Regions from separate parts of the Paenibacillus polygoni genome, predicted to be linked through region 4. Evidence: predicted binding sites of a transcription regulator. Region 4 holds the regulator's gene; each other region holds the start of a gene.
What was found. Region 4 encodes Rex, which represses fermentation and respiration genes when NADH is low (regulators of the CRP and FNR family bind a similar motif). Its sites were predicted from a motif close to TTGTGAAATATTTCACAA; they were not measured.

Region 1 (3,217 bases), 730 kb from region 4:
GAATACCCCAATCCAACCCAGAATTGGTGCAAACAATGGGAAGATACTGCCCGTTGATGCAAAAGCAAGACCGAGTGTTGAAGACATACCTGAATAGTTACAAATGTAAGCAAATGCAAGTACGCTACAAATGGTAATAATCGGGATGTACAATTCTTTAAACGTTTCTACTGCTGCTTCTTTAATAATGCTTCCTTTAATTCGATAAATCAGAATGGTTAGAAGCGCTGCAATGACAATTGCGGTGGTAGTAGATGAGAATAAATCAAGATTAAATACAGCAGCGTAAGGTGTCTCTTCTGGAACAACCGGAGGTTGTCTCAGAATTTGGTTGTGAACTCCTTTTATAGGGAAACTGAAGACCAGATTGTTAAGCGGTCCACCTGCTGCGAACAACGCTTTAACTGGTTTCAGTGAAAACAAAATAACCATAATCGTTAGCAAAATAAAGGGTAACCAAGCAAAAGCAACTTGTCCCAAACTATACGTTTCTTTCTTAACCGCATGTTTCGTTTGTTTCGCTGTTTCCTTATGATCCAAACGGTAAATTTCTTTTGGTTTCCATACACGCAGGAAGAGTGCAAGTGCAACCAGACTGACAAGAGCAGAGATAATATCTACGAGTTCAGCACCCAGGGTATTAAGTACAATATACTGAGTGATGGCAAAAGAACCTCCACTTACCAGAATTGCTGGCCAAGTTTGTTTCATTCCTTTGAAACCATCAATTAAGTAAACCAACAGAAAAGCAATCATTAAACTGATAATCGGAATAACATACGATGTTCGGCTTGCAACATCAAGCCCAGAAAGTCCTGTTAGCGTAGCAGGTGTCGTAACAGGAATACCCATCGCACCATAAGAACCTCCAGCAATGTTAGCCACAAGACAAAGACCAGCTGCGTATACAGGTTTGAATCCCAAACCAATCAGGATTACCGCTGTAATCGCCACAGGAGCACCAAAGCCAGCCGCCCCTTCCAGGAAGGCACCAAAGGAAAAAGCAACAAGAAGTACTTGTAAACGCTGATCTTCGGTAATTGTTGCTATACTATTCTTGATTATATCAAATTTTCCTGTTTTTACCGTAAGTTTATACAAGAAAATTGCTGCAAGTACAATTGAAGCTACTGGCCATAAACCAGCAAGTACACCATAGAAACCAGTACCAACCACTTTAACGAAAGGCATTTTATAAAAAAGCAGTGCAACAATTGCTGCAACGATAATGCTCAAAATTCCTGCTACATAACCTTTCATTTTAAAAACCGTTAAAGCCACAATAAAGAATATAATGGGTATAGCAGCCACCAAAGCAGATAGCCATATATTGCCCATCGGGTCGTATATTTGATTCCAAACCTCCAAGTTGTATCCCACTCCCTACTCCAAATTGTTTTTTTAGATATTGTGAGCCGCGCTAGATTATCCTATTCACAATGCCGACAAAATAGAGATGCTTGTCTTTCTAATCATTTTATGTGAAAGTTTTCACTTTATTGAGATTAAAAAAAGCCGCCATTTATCGTTATGATAATTGTCACAATGCCCGGCTGCGTGTATTACTATAGCGATACTTATTGTTTTTGTATGTGATTTTTGTCACACCAAAATAAGAAAACAATATATACCAGTGAACAAATTTCTAATTTTTTCTATTTTTTTAAATACTAGAGACAGTAAATCTCACCAAATGCCCTTCTCTGTGACTTTCTCCCCTAATCTTGATATGATGTCCTTAAGCAGATAAACTCAGGAAGGTGATGAGATTCATGACAGTAAAAAAAGCAGTCATTCCTGCTGCCGGACTTGGAACCCGATTTCTTCCCGCTACAAAAGCCATGCCAAAAGAAATGATGCCCATCCTGAATAAACCAACCATCCAGTATATTGTCGAAGAAGCGATCGCTGCTGGAGTCGAAGATATTATTATTGTTACCGGAAAGGGAAAAAGAGCGATTGAGGATCATTTCGATCATGCTTTTGAACTGGAGCAGCTACTTGCAGACAAAGGAAAATCTCTCGCTCTGGAAGAAGTCCTTTCTTCCTCTAACGTGCCTAATATTCATTATATTCGTCAAAAGGAACCTAAAGGTCTCGGTCACGCAATCTGGTGTGCTCGCAAATTTGTCGGAGATGAGCCATTCGCAGTTCTCCTTGGAGATGACATTGTGGTAAATCCGGTACCTTGCTTGAAACAATTGATTGATGAGCATGAAAAGGTGGGCGCTTCCGTGCTGGGGGTCATGCAAGTACCTGATGAAGAAACACACAAATATGGAATTATGGAACCGCTTAAAAAAAGAGGTCGAAGTTACTCCGCACTGCGATTTATCGAGAAACCAAAACCAGGATCCTCCCCTTCCAATCTTGCGATTATCGGTCGGTATGTACTGACGCCTGATATCTTTCCGTTGCTAGAAGATCACCACATTGGTCTTGGGGGTGAAATTCAGTTAACGGATGCGATTGAGAGATTAAACCATATTACGCCTGTATACGGTTACGAATTTGAAGGCAAACGATATGATGTAGGTGATATACTAGGATTCCTCGATACAAATATTGAATTTGCTTTAGCTAATCCTCATTACCGCGAGGAGGTATTACGCATGTTACATACCAAACTTGAGAATCCCTCTTTGCATCGATAATTTCACAACGAAGTGAGTGTTTTGATTAAAAAAAGGAGTATGTCCCATGTTATGAGACATACTCCTTTTCGCTTTCTGCTATGCTGTTAATCCAGCAACAATTCGTAACAGCTCTTAAAGTCTACGTTACTTTTCGGGGTAAGGATCAATCATACGAATCGTACCATCCGAATTGTACGTAAGTTCTGCAAATTTTACGCAGCGTTTGTAATCAACGCCGCCGGAAAGAGAACAATCGTGATAGAATAAATACCATTTTTCCTCGAATTGGACAATCGAATGATGTGTTGTCCAGCCCATAACAGGCGGTAAAATCGTGCCTTGATATGTGAAAGGTCCCATCGGACTGTCACCGATCGCATAAACCAGCTTGTGTGTCGAACCAGTGGAGTAGGACAAATAATATTTGTCATTATACTTGTGCATCCATGGTCCTTCAAAATACCTGCATTCCTCATTACCAGCGGTCAGCGGCTGTCCTTCCTGGTCTAGGATAACCATTTCCATCGCTTCTGTGGTCATGGAGAGCATGTCTTCACTTAGCTTCGCTATTCTTGGACCAA
Region 2 (3,217 bases), 2.1 Mb from region 4:
TACCAGCGGTTTACATCCGCCGCAAGAGCGGGATGCGCCTGTTTTCATTTTCACTTGATCGAGCGTAGTAAGTCCGTCAATAGTAACAGCATCGACAATCATTTTTTTCGTTACGCCATTACATCCGCAGACGATATCGTCGTCCGTTAATTCAGCAGCTACGTTTACTTTCGCTCCGCCGCCGCAGCATCCGCCTGTACCTGTTAGTTCTGCATATAATTCTTCGGTCATGAGTTCGCCTTTTTTAACGAAACGTTCAAGACGGGAAGAGTCATCAATGTCCCCAAATAGAACAGCACCAACGATGACGTTGTCCTGCATTACAATCTTCTTATACGTACCTTTCCATCCGTCATGCATGGTAATGGTTGTATGTTGTTTTTCTTCCATAAAAGTACCAGTTGAGAATACATCAACGCCCGAAATTTTAAGTTTTGTCGAGCAGATCGATCCTTCGTATGGTTTCGTCTCTACACCTGCAAGGGTTTTCGCAAGTACCGCACCTTGCTCGAATAATGGTGCAACAAGGCCATAGCATGTACCGCGGTGTTCCGTACATTCTCCGACTGCGAATACATCAGGTACGGAAGTTTGCATGTAATCATCAACAACAATACCGCGGTTGACTTCGATTCCACTATTGCTTGCAAGTTCCGTATTTGGTCGAATACCAACAGACATAACGACTAACTCTGCTTCGAGCTCCGTACCATCTGTAAAAGTAAGTCCAGTAACGCGGGTATCCCCTTTTAAAGCAGTGGTTTGTTTACCTAATGCGAATTTAATACCTTGGCTTTCCAGTTCTTTTTCAAGCATTTTAGCTGCAGTTACATCTAGTTGACGTTCCATTAGATAATCAGGCAGATGAACAACCGTTACATCCATACCCAGCTGAACAAGTCCTTTTGCTGCTTCCAGGCCTAACAGTCCTCCGCCGATGACAGCTGCTTTTTTATACTTCGCTGCTGCTTCAATCATCGTCTCACAGTCTTCAATATCGCGGAAGCCAATGACCCCTTCGAGATCCGAACCCGGAATAGGGAGAATAAATGGGTTTGAACCTGTTGCGATAATAAGTCGATCATAGTCAACTTCTGATCCATCATCCATTTGAACTGTTTTTTGTTCTGTATTAATTTTTGTACCGCGTTTACCTGTAATCAGGTGGATACCGGCTGATTCATACCAAGCACGGTCATTAATTACAATATCATCAATCGTCTTGCTTCCCTCTAATACATAAGAAAGCATGATACGATTATAGTTAGGGTGGGGCTCAGCACCAATTACTGTAATGCTGTACTGATCTGTAAGTTTAAGGAGCTGTTCAATTGTATTCATACCAGCCATTCCGTTACCAACAACAACAAGCTTTTGTTTTTGAGTCATAGTTAGTTCCTCCTCGTTGATTCCACTGATATCCTGCTTAGTTCTCTGTCTAATTCATTATTATCTTTTAAAAGTAAGTGAGGTAAAAAAGTATGTGGTTTTTTTCACATGTATATTCAAAAAAGAGACTGTTATACGCTATTACATAACGTTTATTAATGTTTTCTTGATGTATCCAATAATAAACAATATAAATAATAGTTATTGTGCGAAAAATCACATTCAGCTTGTATTTTATGAAGAAATAGTGGAAGGAGGGAAAGAAGTGTTAGAAAGAAGTGTTATCCAAGTTTTTATATTATAACAGTAAAAGGTAGCATCCTTCTGTCATGAGATGTATATTTATGGAATAATCATATTCTGATTTCCAATCGATTGACTTAGGAGGTTTCTATGAAAGAATTACCGATGATTCCATTACAAAGACTTTCCTTACGGCCGTTTCGTCAAGAAGATGCCGAGCAGGTCCAGCAACTAGCAGGCGATAAGTATATTGCTGAGATGACATTATATATCCCGCATCCCTATGAGGATGGAATGGCAAAAGAATGGATCGACACACACAGTGAACAATTTAATAAAGAAAGATCACTCACCTTAGCTATTGTACATAAAGAGGAAGACTATTTGATTGGCGCTATCACGATTGGATGGAATAAGCAATTTGATCACGGGGAGCTCGCTTACTGGATTGGAAATGAATATAAGAGTAATGGCTATTGTACAGAGGCTGCAAAAGGGATTGTGCAATACGCTTTTGAAGAGATGAAACTGAACCGAATCTACGCTCGTCATTTAGCGAGGAATCCTGCATCAGGTAAAGTCATGCAAAAGATCGGTATGAAATATGAAGGATTATTAAGACAGCATGTTAAGAAATGGGGCGAATATGAAGACCTCGTATGTTACGGATTGTTAAGGGACGAGTACATATTTTGAAAGGTAGGTTAAGGAGGGATTGTCACGAAGATAATTAGAATCAGTTTAGCTGCTTGTCTGCTATCTAATCTAGGACTACTGATCGGATGCAGCGGACAAAACGAAAATCTCGTGAATGAAGTGTATACAGAATCCCAAAACATTACCCAAATAGACCAAGCAGATAAGGGAACGGCTATTCCTTATAAACAACTTCGTTACACTAAGGCTTCATCTGATTTTTCCTGGGAAGGGAGCACCAAGGAGCTGCCTGAGGAAATCATAGATCGATACGATAGTTATGCGAATTCAGTACCTGGTGGATTTGTGATACAAGAAACGCCTTCTGAATATTTTATATGTGTGAATTTTGGTAAGAAAGAGTCCGTAACTAAGGGATTTAAGATTAATTCTTTAGCTATGCATGATATAAATTCAGAGAGAAGCTTTTTAAGAATACATGCTATCCCTGTGTCTTATGAAGACGCGATGGATGAGAAAGTACATGGAGTAGTCACTATAAGAGCACTGATCAGTGTGGCGAAGAAAGATTTGCCTGAGGGCATTGAGATCAATGAGATGATCTTGAGTGTGGAAGAGGAGAAGGAGTAATTTGTATTCGCTAACAATATAGACTATCCCTAGAGGTGAGAAAAAGAATGGCAAACATTATTTTAATCGGACCCATTTGTGCGGGGAAATCAACGGTGGCTGAGTTATTAGCTCAACATACGGGAATGCCGAGATGTTCGCTAGATGACATAAGATATCAATATTATGAAGAATTAAATTATGATCACGATCATGCACTGCAATTGCAAGAAAAGTATGGTTTTTGGGAGAAGTATAAATATTGGAAGCCTTTTGAAGCTCACTTGGTTGCTCGGGTTCTCGAAGAATACAGAGATCA
Region 3 (3,217 bases), 2.3 Mb from region 4:
CAGCTGGAATCAGCTTGATATCGTGTTCACCTCGCGTACCCATCATATCAAGATATTGAGCGATTTCTGTAGACGGCGTTATTGGAAAATAACCCATGATATGATAGTTGATCTGGGCAGCAGCCATAGCTGCCATTTCGTTGCCTGATTCAAAGACCGCAGTTTGAGCGGCCGGCATCTTTTGCCCCGTTATTTCTGTCATTTGCATGTTCATGATTTAACTCCCTCCGCAGTTATATAGGGGAATGATTGCGGCACCCGGTGTTGCTTCGCATAATATGGCTCTTCCAACATGGCGGACAAAGCGCTCGTTGGACAAGCTTCCACACATTTTAGGCAGCCTTTGCAGTACTGATAATCGATCCCTTTCATAAACATCTGCAGGTTGCCGCGTTTATCCGGTTTCTGTTCCCATACGATGCAGAAATCCGGACATACCGTATCGCAGGCGGCACAGCTAATGCAGTTTTCCTGCTTGTATTCCGGCAAATAACCTTGCCTTGAGCTGCTAAGATCCTTCAGTACGCTGTTTGCTGTAACCTTCAGTATTCCGCCCTGCTCCTGGGTTTCATATCCGAGGATGGGCTGCGGTCTTACGAAGGCCGCCTCATCCATAAGCTCTGTGCCATTTCCTAAAGAAAGAAACTGGACTTCATTATATCCTCTATCAAAAGTACGCAAATTAGCTTCCACGAGATGTGGCAGCTTTTTCTCAAACGTTTTACGGATAACCTGCCGCATATCGTCCGGGTTAAGGAAACTGCAAATCCGGAACAGGGCACCAAGCATCGCTGTATTGACTTTCGTTTTTTCCTCAACAGCTATTCTCAGCGCATCGATCGCAGCCACCGTACCTTGCGTCATGTTCAGATCTGCGGCGACTTCGGATAGTTCTCGCGCTGTGTTCACAAGCACCGTTCCGTCCGGTCTTAATCCGCTTATTACATCAACTGTTTTATATAATGCCTCATGAAATACGCCGACTACATGCGGCTGTTCAATGGGACTGTGATCGCGGATTTCCACGTCTGGATCACAGAATCTTACGAAACTCTTTACCGGTGAACCTTTTTTCTCCGAACCATAGCTAGAAAAATTGGAACCGTTCAGACCAGAGCCAGTCACTCCAGCTTCGGCCAACATTTTTCCAGCTAAGTTGGCACCAAGCCCGCCGATGGATTCAAGACGGATCTCGTAAAATCCCAGTTCATTTTTTTGAGGTAAAATCGACATCTTCTCTCCTCATTTCTTCTAGGGTCAATGATACCAGTTTAAAAGAAGAAACGAGCAGGGGTTGTGATTTTAGTCACAGCCTTAGAAATAGTGATTCCAATCACCCATACAGCCTTGGCAGCAGGGTATACTGACTTTTGACAGTCCAATTGAAGGGCAAGCGTATACTGAATCAAACGATAAAGAATGACATGAAAACAGGAGGAAAGATAATGAATAACAACGTGACAGAGCAGACCATACAGCATCAGCCATCCATGTTCTGCTTTCAATGCCAGGAAGCATCCAAAGGAACAGGCTGCACCCTTATCGGGGTATGCGGTAAACCGCATGACGTGGCGAACCTGCAGGATTTGCTGATTTATCTGCTGAAAGGTATCTCTTTTCTCAGTCTAGATGTTCGGCTGCCAGAAGTGCTTGAACAGCGCGTATCGCTGTTTATCATGGACTCCTTGTTTGCAACGATTACAAACGCCAACTTTGATCGCGAGATTTTTGTAGGAAAAATAAGAGAATCGTTTGCGCTCCGCGGCGAGGTGCGTGGCTATTATAATGAACAATTTCCAGACCAGGCTGCGAGTCTCCCGGATGCTGCTGTGTGGGAAGCGGATACCGAGGCTGCTTTTGATGAAAAAGCACGTACGGTTGGTGTCCTCTCCACGCGTAACGAAGACATCCGCTCGCTGCGCGAATTAATTACATACGGACTCAAGGGGATGGCAGCTTATACGTACCATGCACTTCATCTGGAGAGGGATGACAACGAACTCAACCGATTTATGCGCCGTGCACTTGCAGCTACGCTTGACGACAGCCTTGAAATGCAGGATCTCATAGCTTTGACGATGGAAACGGGGAAATACGGTGTAAACGCCATGGCGATGCTTGACGAAGCAAACACCTCCGTGTACGGAAATCCCGAAATAACGAAGGTAAATATCGGGGTTAGAAACCGGCCCGGCATTCTCATCAGCGGTCATGATCTGAAAGATCTAGAAGAACTGCTTAAGCAGACGGAAGGAACCGGCGTGGACGTGTATACGCACAGTGAAATGCTCCCTGCTCACTATTATCCAGCGTTCAAGAAGTATGAGCATTTTGTAGGCAATTACGGAAATGCCTGGTGGAAGCAGACTAGCGAGTTTGCAGCCTTTAATGGACCGATTCTCATGACAACCAACTGTATCGTTCCGCCGAAGGATAGTTATAAGGAACGTATTTATACAACAGGCAACACCGGATTCCCAGGCGTCCGTCATATTCCAGAAGGAGCGGATGGTGCTCCAAAGGACTTTTCTGCGCTGATCGAACAAGCAAAACAATGCCCAGCTCCAACCGAACTTGAAACAGGCGAGATCATTGGCGGCTTCGCTCATGCTGCTGTGATGAACGTGGCTGATCAAATTGTCGATGCTGTAAAAACCGGTGCGATTCGCCGTTTCTTCGTCATGGCCGGCTGCGACGGGCGGATGAAATCCCGCAATTATTACACCGATTTTGCAGCCGAGCTTCCGAAAGATACAGTCATCCTGACCGCAGGCTGTGCTAAATACAAATACAATAAGCTGGATCTAGGCGAGATCGGCGGAATTCCGCGGGTTCTAGACGCTGGGCAATGCAATGATTCTTACTCCCTGGTCGTTATCGCTATGAAACTAAAAGAAGTATTCGAACTTGAGGATATCAATGAACTGCCGATTTCCTATAACATTGCCTGGTACGAGCAAAAAGCAGTGATCGTGCTGCTTGCCCTGTTGTATCTTGGCGTCAAAAATATTCATCTTGGCCCTACGCTTCCTGCATTCCTATCACCTAACGTTGCCAAAGTACTCGTAGAGAACTTCGGAATCGGCGGGATTACTAATGTAGAAGATGACATGAAAATGTTCCTAGGTGCCTAATAAAAAACCTGTATTTATTGCCAAACAATTTTCTAAACGAACACAAAAAAAGAAGACACACAGGACTTAAACTGTCCCCTGCA
Region 4 (3,217 bases):
CTTGCCGAGTATACAACATGGGAGATCAAATCTGAATACGGCAAAAAGTGCGCCTGATCTAAATCAATCGCTATAAAATCTGCTTTTTTACCTGCTGCAAGCGTTCCCGTATCTTCAACATAGATCGATTTTGCTCCATATTCTGTTCCCATACGTAGAGCTTCTGTCGCTGGAACCGCCGTTGGGTCACCAGAGACTCCTTTATGGATAAGGGCTGCGAGACGCATCTCTTCAAACATGTCCAGATTATTATTGCTTGCAGGTCCATCCGTTGCTAAGGATACAACAACCCCCGCTTTTAATAAATCCGGAACTCGAGCTACACCGCTGGCAAGTTTGAGGTTACTTCCTGGATTGTGCGCTACTGCCACATTATATTTAGCAAGAATCTCAATTTCTTCGTCAGTTAAATGAACCGCATGCGCCACGAGAGATGGACGGGAGAAGAAGCCCAATTTTTCTAAGTGAGCAACCGGACGAAGTCCATAATCTTTCACATTCTGCTCTACCTCTGCCTTTGTCTCAGACATGTGCGTATGAAGCGGTAAGTCCAAGTCATGCGCCGCCTGAACAAATTTCTCAATAAACTCAGGTCCACATGTATACGGTGCATGAGGTGACAACATCGTAGTAATTCTGCCATTCGCCTGCCCGTTCCATTCCTTGGCAAAAGAAGTCGCTTCTGCAAGTTTAGCAGCTCGCAGTTCATCTGAACCGAATCCAATAACACCGCGCATCAGGCTTGCTCGTATCCCCGACTCCTCTACTACTTTAGCCACTTGATCCATCTGATCATACATGTCTAGAAAAGCGGTTGTGCCCCCTTTAATCATCTCCAGGATCGACAAGGAAGCTCCCCAGTATACATCGTCTGCCGTGAACTTCTCTTCCATTGGCCACATTTTTTCTTGAAGCCAGATTTGGAGTGCAAGGTCATCTCCATATCCTCTCAGAAGAGACATAGCAGCGTGACCGTGCGTATTGATTAGACCCGGAATAAAGAGTAAATTTTTCCCGTCAAAAACGGTTGTTTCTTCCTCCCCCTCAGGGAGTTTCTCGCCTATGTAGACAATCTTATCATTCTCTACAAGCATATACCCTTTTACGATTCGCCATTCTGGATCACTAACTGCGAATTGTCCGTTCTTAATAAGCCATTTATGACTATTCATCTTCTGTAACTTCCTTTCCTTCTTCGCTTTCCAGATAATAAGCAAGGCTTAATAGATCTGTTGTGAAATCGGCCGTATGGATCCGAATATGCGGCGGAGCTTTAATAATAATCGGTGCAAAATTAAGTATGGCCTCTATACCTGCTTCAACCATGCAATCCGCTACACGCTGAGCTTCAAAATCAGGCACCGTAATGATTCCAATTCGGATATTACGTTCTTTCACTGTATCCTGTAACTCTTCCATTGGCTGCACCGTAAGTGTATTGATCATCGTTCCAATTTTTTTATCATACGAGTCAAACACGGCAACAATCTTCATATTGTCTTTTACATAGCGGTTATAGTTAGATAAAGCTTGACCGAGGTTCCCTGCTCCAACGAGGGCAACATTGATGACTTGGTCAATTTTGAGGATTTGACGAATTTTATCGATAAGATAAGCAACGTCATATCCGATTCCTTTCCGTCCAAAATCGCCAAAATAAGCTAAATCTTTACGGATCTGAGCTGGATTTAAATCCAGTTTAAGTCCGAGTTCTTGAGAGGATACCGTTGTCACTTCTCTTTTATATAACTCCTGCAGATAACGCAGATATACGGGCAGCCGGCGAACGACTGCCTCTGAAATTTTATCCGACTTCAATGTTAACTCCCCCTTACATCAAAACACAAATTACTTATGTTCCGTCTTATTCTTTATTCGTTTCATGTTCCATCAGCCATTCACTAATCCTTGGAACCATTTTTTCCGTAACCATGTGTTCCATTTTGGGACCTGGCAGGGAGTACAAAAAGTACTTTCCATAATAGGATTCAATAACCCTTGTATCATAAACGATAACGATACCTCTGTCCTGTGCTGTACGAACGAGCCGGCCAAAACCTTGTTTGAACCGGATCACTGCCTGTGGAACAGAAAGTTTCATGAAAGGGTTTTTCTTTTCTTTTTCCAAAAGTTCACTTTTTGCTTCCACCACCGGATGGCTGGGCGGCTGGAAAGGCAGCCGCACGATTGCAAGGCAAGTTAAAGCTTCTCCTGGAATATCTACACCTTCCCAGAAGCTGCTTGTTCCAAGCAAGACAGAAGCCTTAGCCTCTTGGAACCGACGTGTAAGTTTGGTCCGGCTGCCTGTATCTACCCCTTGTCCAAGCACCGTGATGTCACTAGCTGCAAGTGCTTCTTTTAGTGGCTCATGCACTTGTCTCAGCATACGGTAGGATGTAAACAACACTAACATTCTGCCTTTGGTTGCCTTCGCTGTCTCTGCAAGTGAAGTCACCAGCATACTTACAAAGTGATCATCCCCTACACTTCCTTTTACGCTTGGAAAATCGCGGGGAATGACAAGAAGTGCCTGATCCCTATAATTAAATGGCGATGGCAGCAAGGACGTCAAAAGCCTGCCTTTTTCCTGTGCCTCTGATAGTCCGAGCTGATCGATCATAAACTGAAATGACTTGTCTACAGATAACGTAGCAGAGGTCAGGATCACACTGTGTTTTTTATCAAAAAACAGTTCCTTCAAATGTGAACTTACATCGACAGGAACTGCGTATAGCTGCAGAGACTTACTTCTAAACTGACCGCTTGCTTCAAGCCAGTATACGGTACCTGTATCGTCAAGCCGCATAAAGAGTCTCAGATTATCCCTAAGTTCTGCTAAGTCTCTGACAAGACCTGTGATATCCGTAATGAGACTATCTGACGCATAATCATCTAGCTCTTCTCTCACTTCTCCAAGCAGCTTATCTGCTTTGCGAACCATTTCGCCTACTGTGACATAAAACTGATTTTCATGTTTTGAGATTTTGTCCCATGCTTTTGGCTTTGATTGCGGCTTCAGTCTAAGTGAAAACTGTCCCGAATCTCCTGGCGCAGCATCCATTCTCTCTGGTAACAGCTTAAACAGCATATCACTCAGTGTATCCCATTCTTCCTTCGCTTCTAGAGCAAATGGGAACAATTCGTCAATAGCTGAAGTCCATTCCACGTATTTCTCATGTCCTGACTGATCAATTTGCTGACGAAGTGCAGGAAATTG

Region 1: the regulator Rex is predicted to act here: its motif matches at 1,480-1,497, upstream of QPK24_RS19590 (lactate permease LctP family transporter).
Region 2: the regulator Rex is predicted to act here: its motif matches at 1,482-1,499, upstream of nirB (nitrite reductase large subunit NirB).
Region 3: the regulator Rex is predicted to act here: its motif matches at 1,295-1,312, upstream of hcp (hydroxylamine reductase).

The regions. Positions count from the first base shown of each region.
Region 1 is NZ_CP127162.1:4,094,003-4,097,219, forward strand. Features, by position in the region: gene QPK24_RS19590 (lactate permease LctP family transporter) at 1-1,368, opposite strand, end outside; gene galU (UTP--glucose-1-phosphate uridylyltransferase GalU) at 1,773-2,654, shown strand; gene QPK24_RS19600 (glycoside hydrolase family 43 protein) at 2,781-3,217, opposite strand, start outside.
Region 2 is NZ_CP127162.1:1,311,109-1,314,325, forward strand. Features, by position in the region: gene nirB (nitrite reductase large subunit NirB) at 1-1,389, opposite strand, end outside; gene QPK24_RS06290 (GNAT family N-acetyltransferase) at 1,783-2,328, shown strand; gene QPK24_RS06295 (hypothetical protein) at 2,440-2,919, shown strand; gene QPK24_RS06300 (AAA family ATPase) at 2,967-3,217, shown strand, end outside.
Region 3 is NZ_CP127162.1:707,098-710,314, reverse strand. Features, by position in the region: gene QPK24_RS03390 (thiamine pyrophosphate-dependent enzyme) at 1-214, opposite strand, end outside; gene QPK24_RS03385 (2-oxoacid:acceptor oxidoreductase family protein) at 211-1,233, opposite strand; gene hcp (hydroxylamine reductase) at 1,446-3,134, shown strand.
Region 4 is NZ_CP127162.1:3,366,011-3,369,227, forward strand. Features, by position in the region: gene QPK24_RS16060 (amidohydrolase) at 1-1,172, opposite strand, end outside; gene QPK24_RS16065 (redox-sensing transcriptional repressor Rex) at 1,165-1,818, opposite strand; gene dinG (ATP-dependent DNA helicase DinG) at 1,865-3,217, opposite strand, start outside.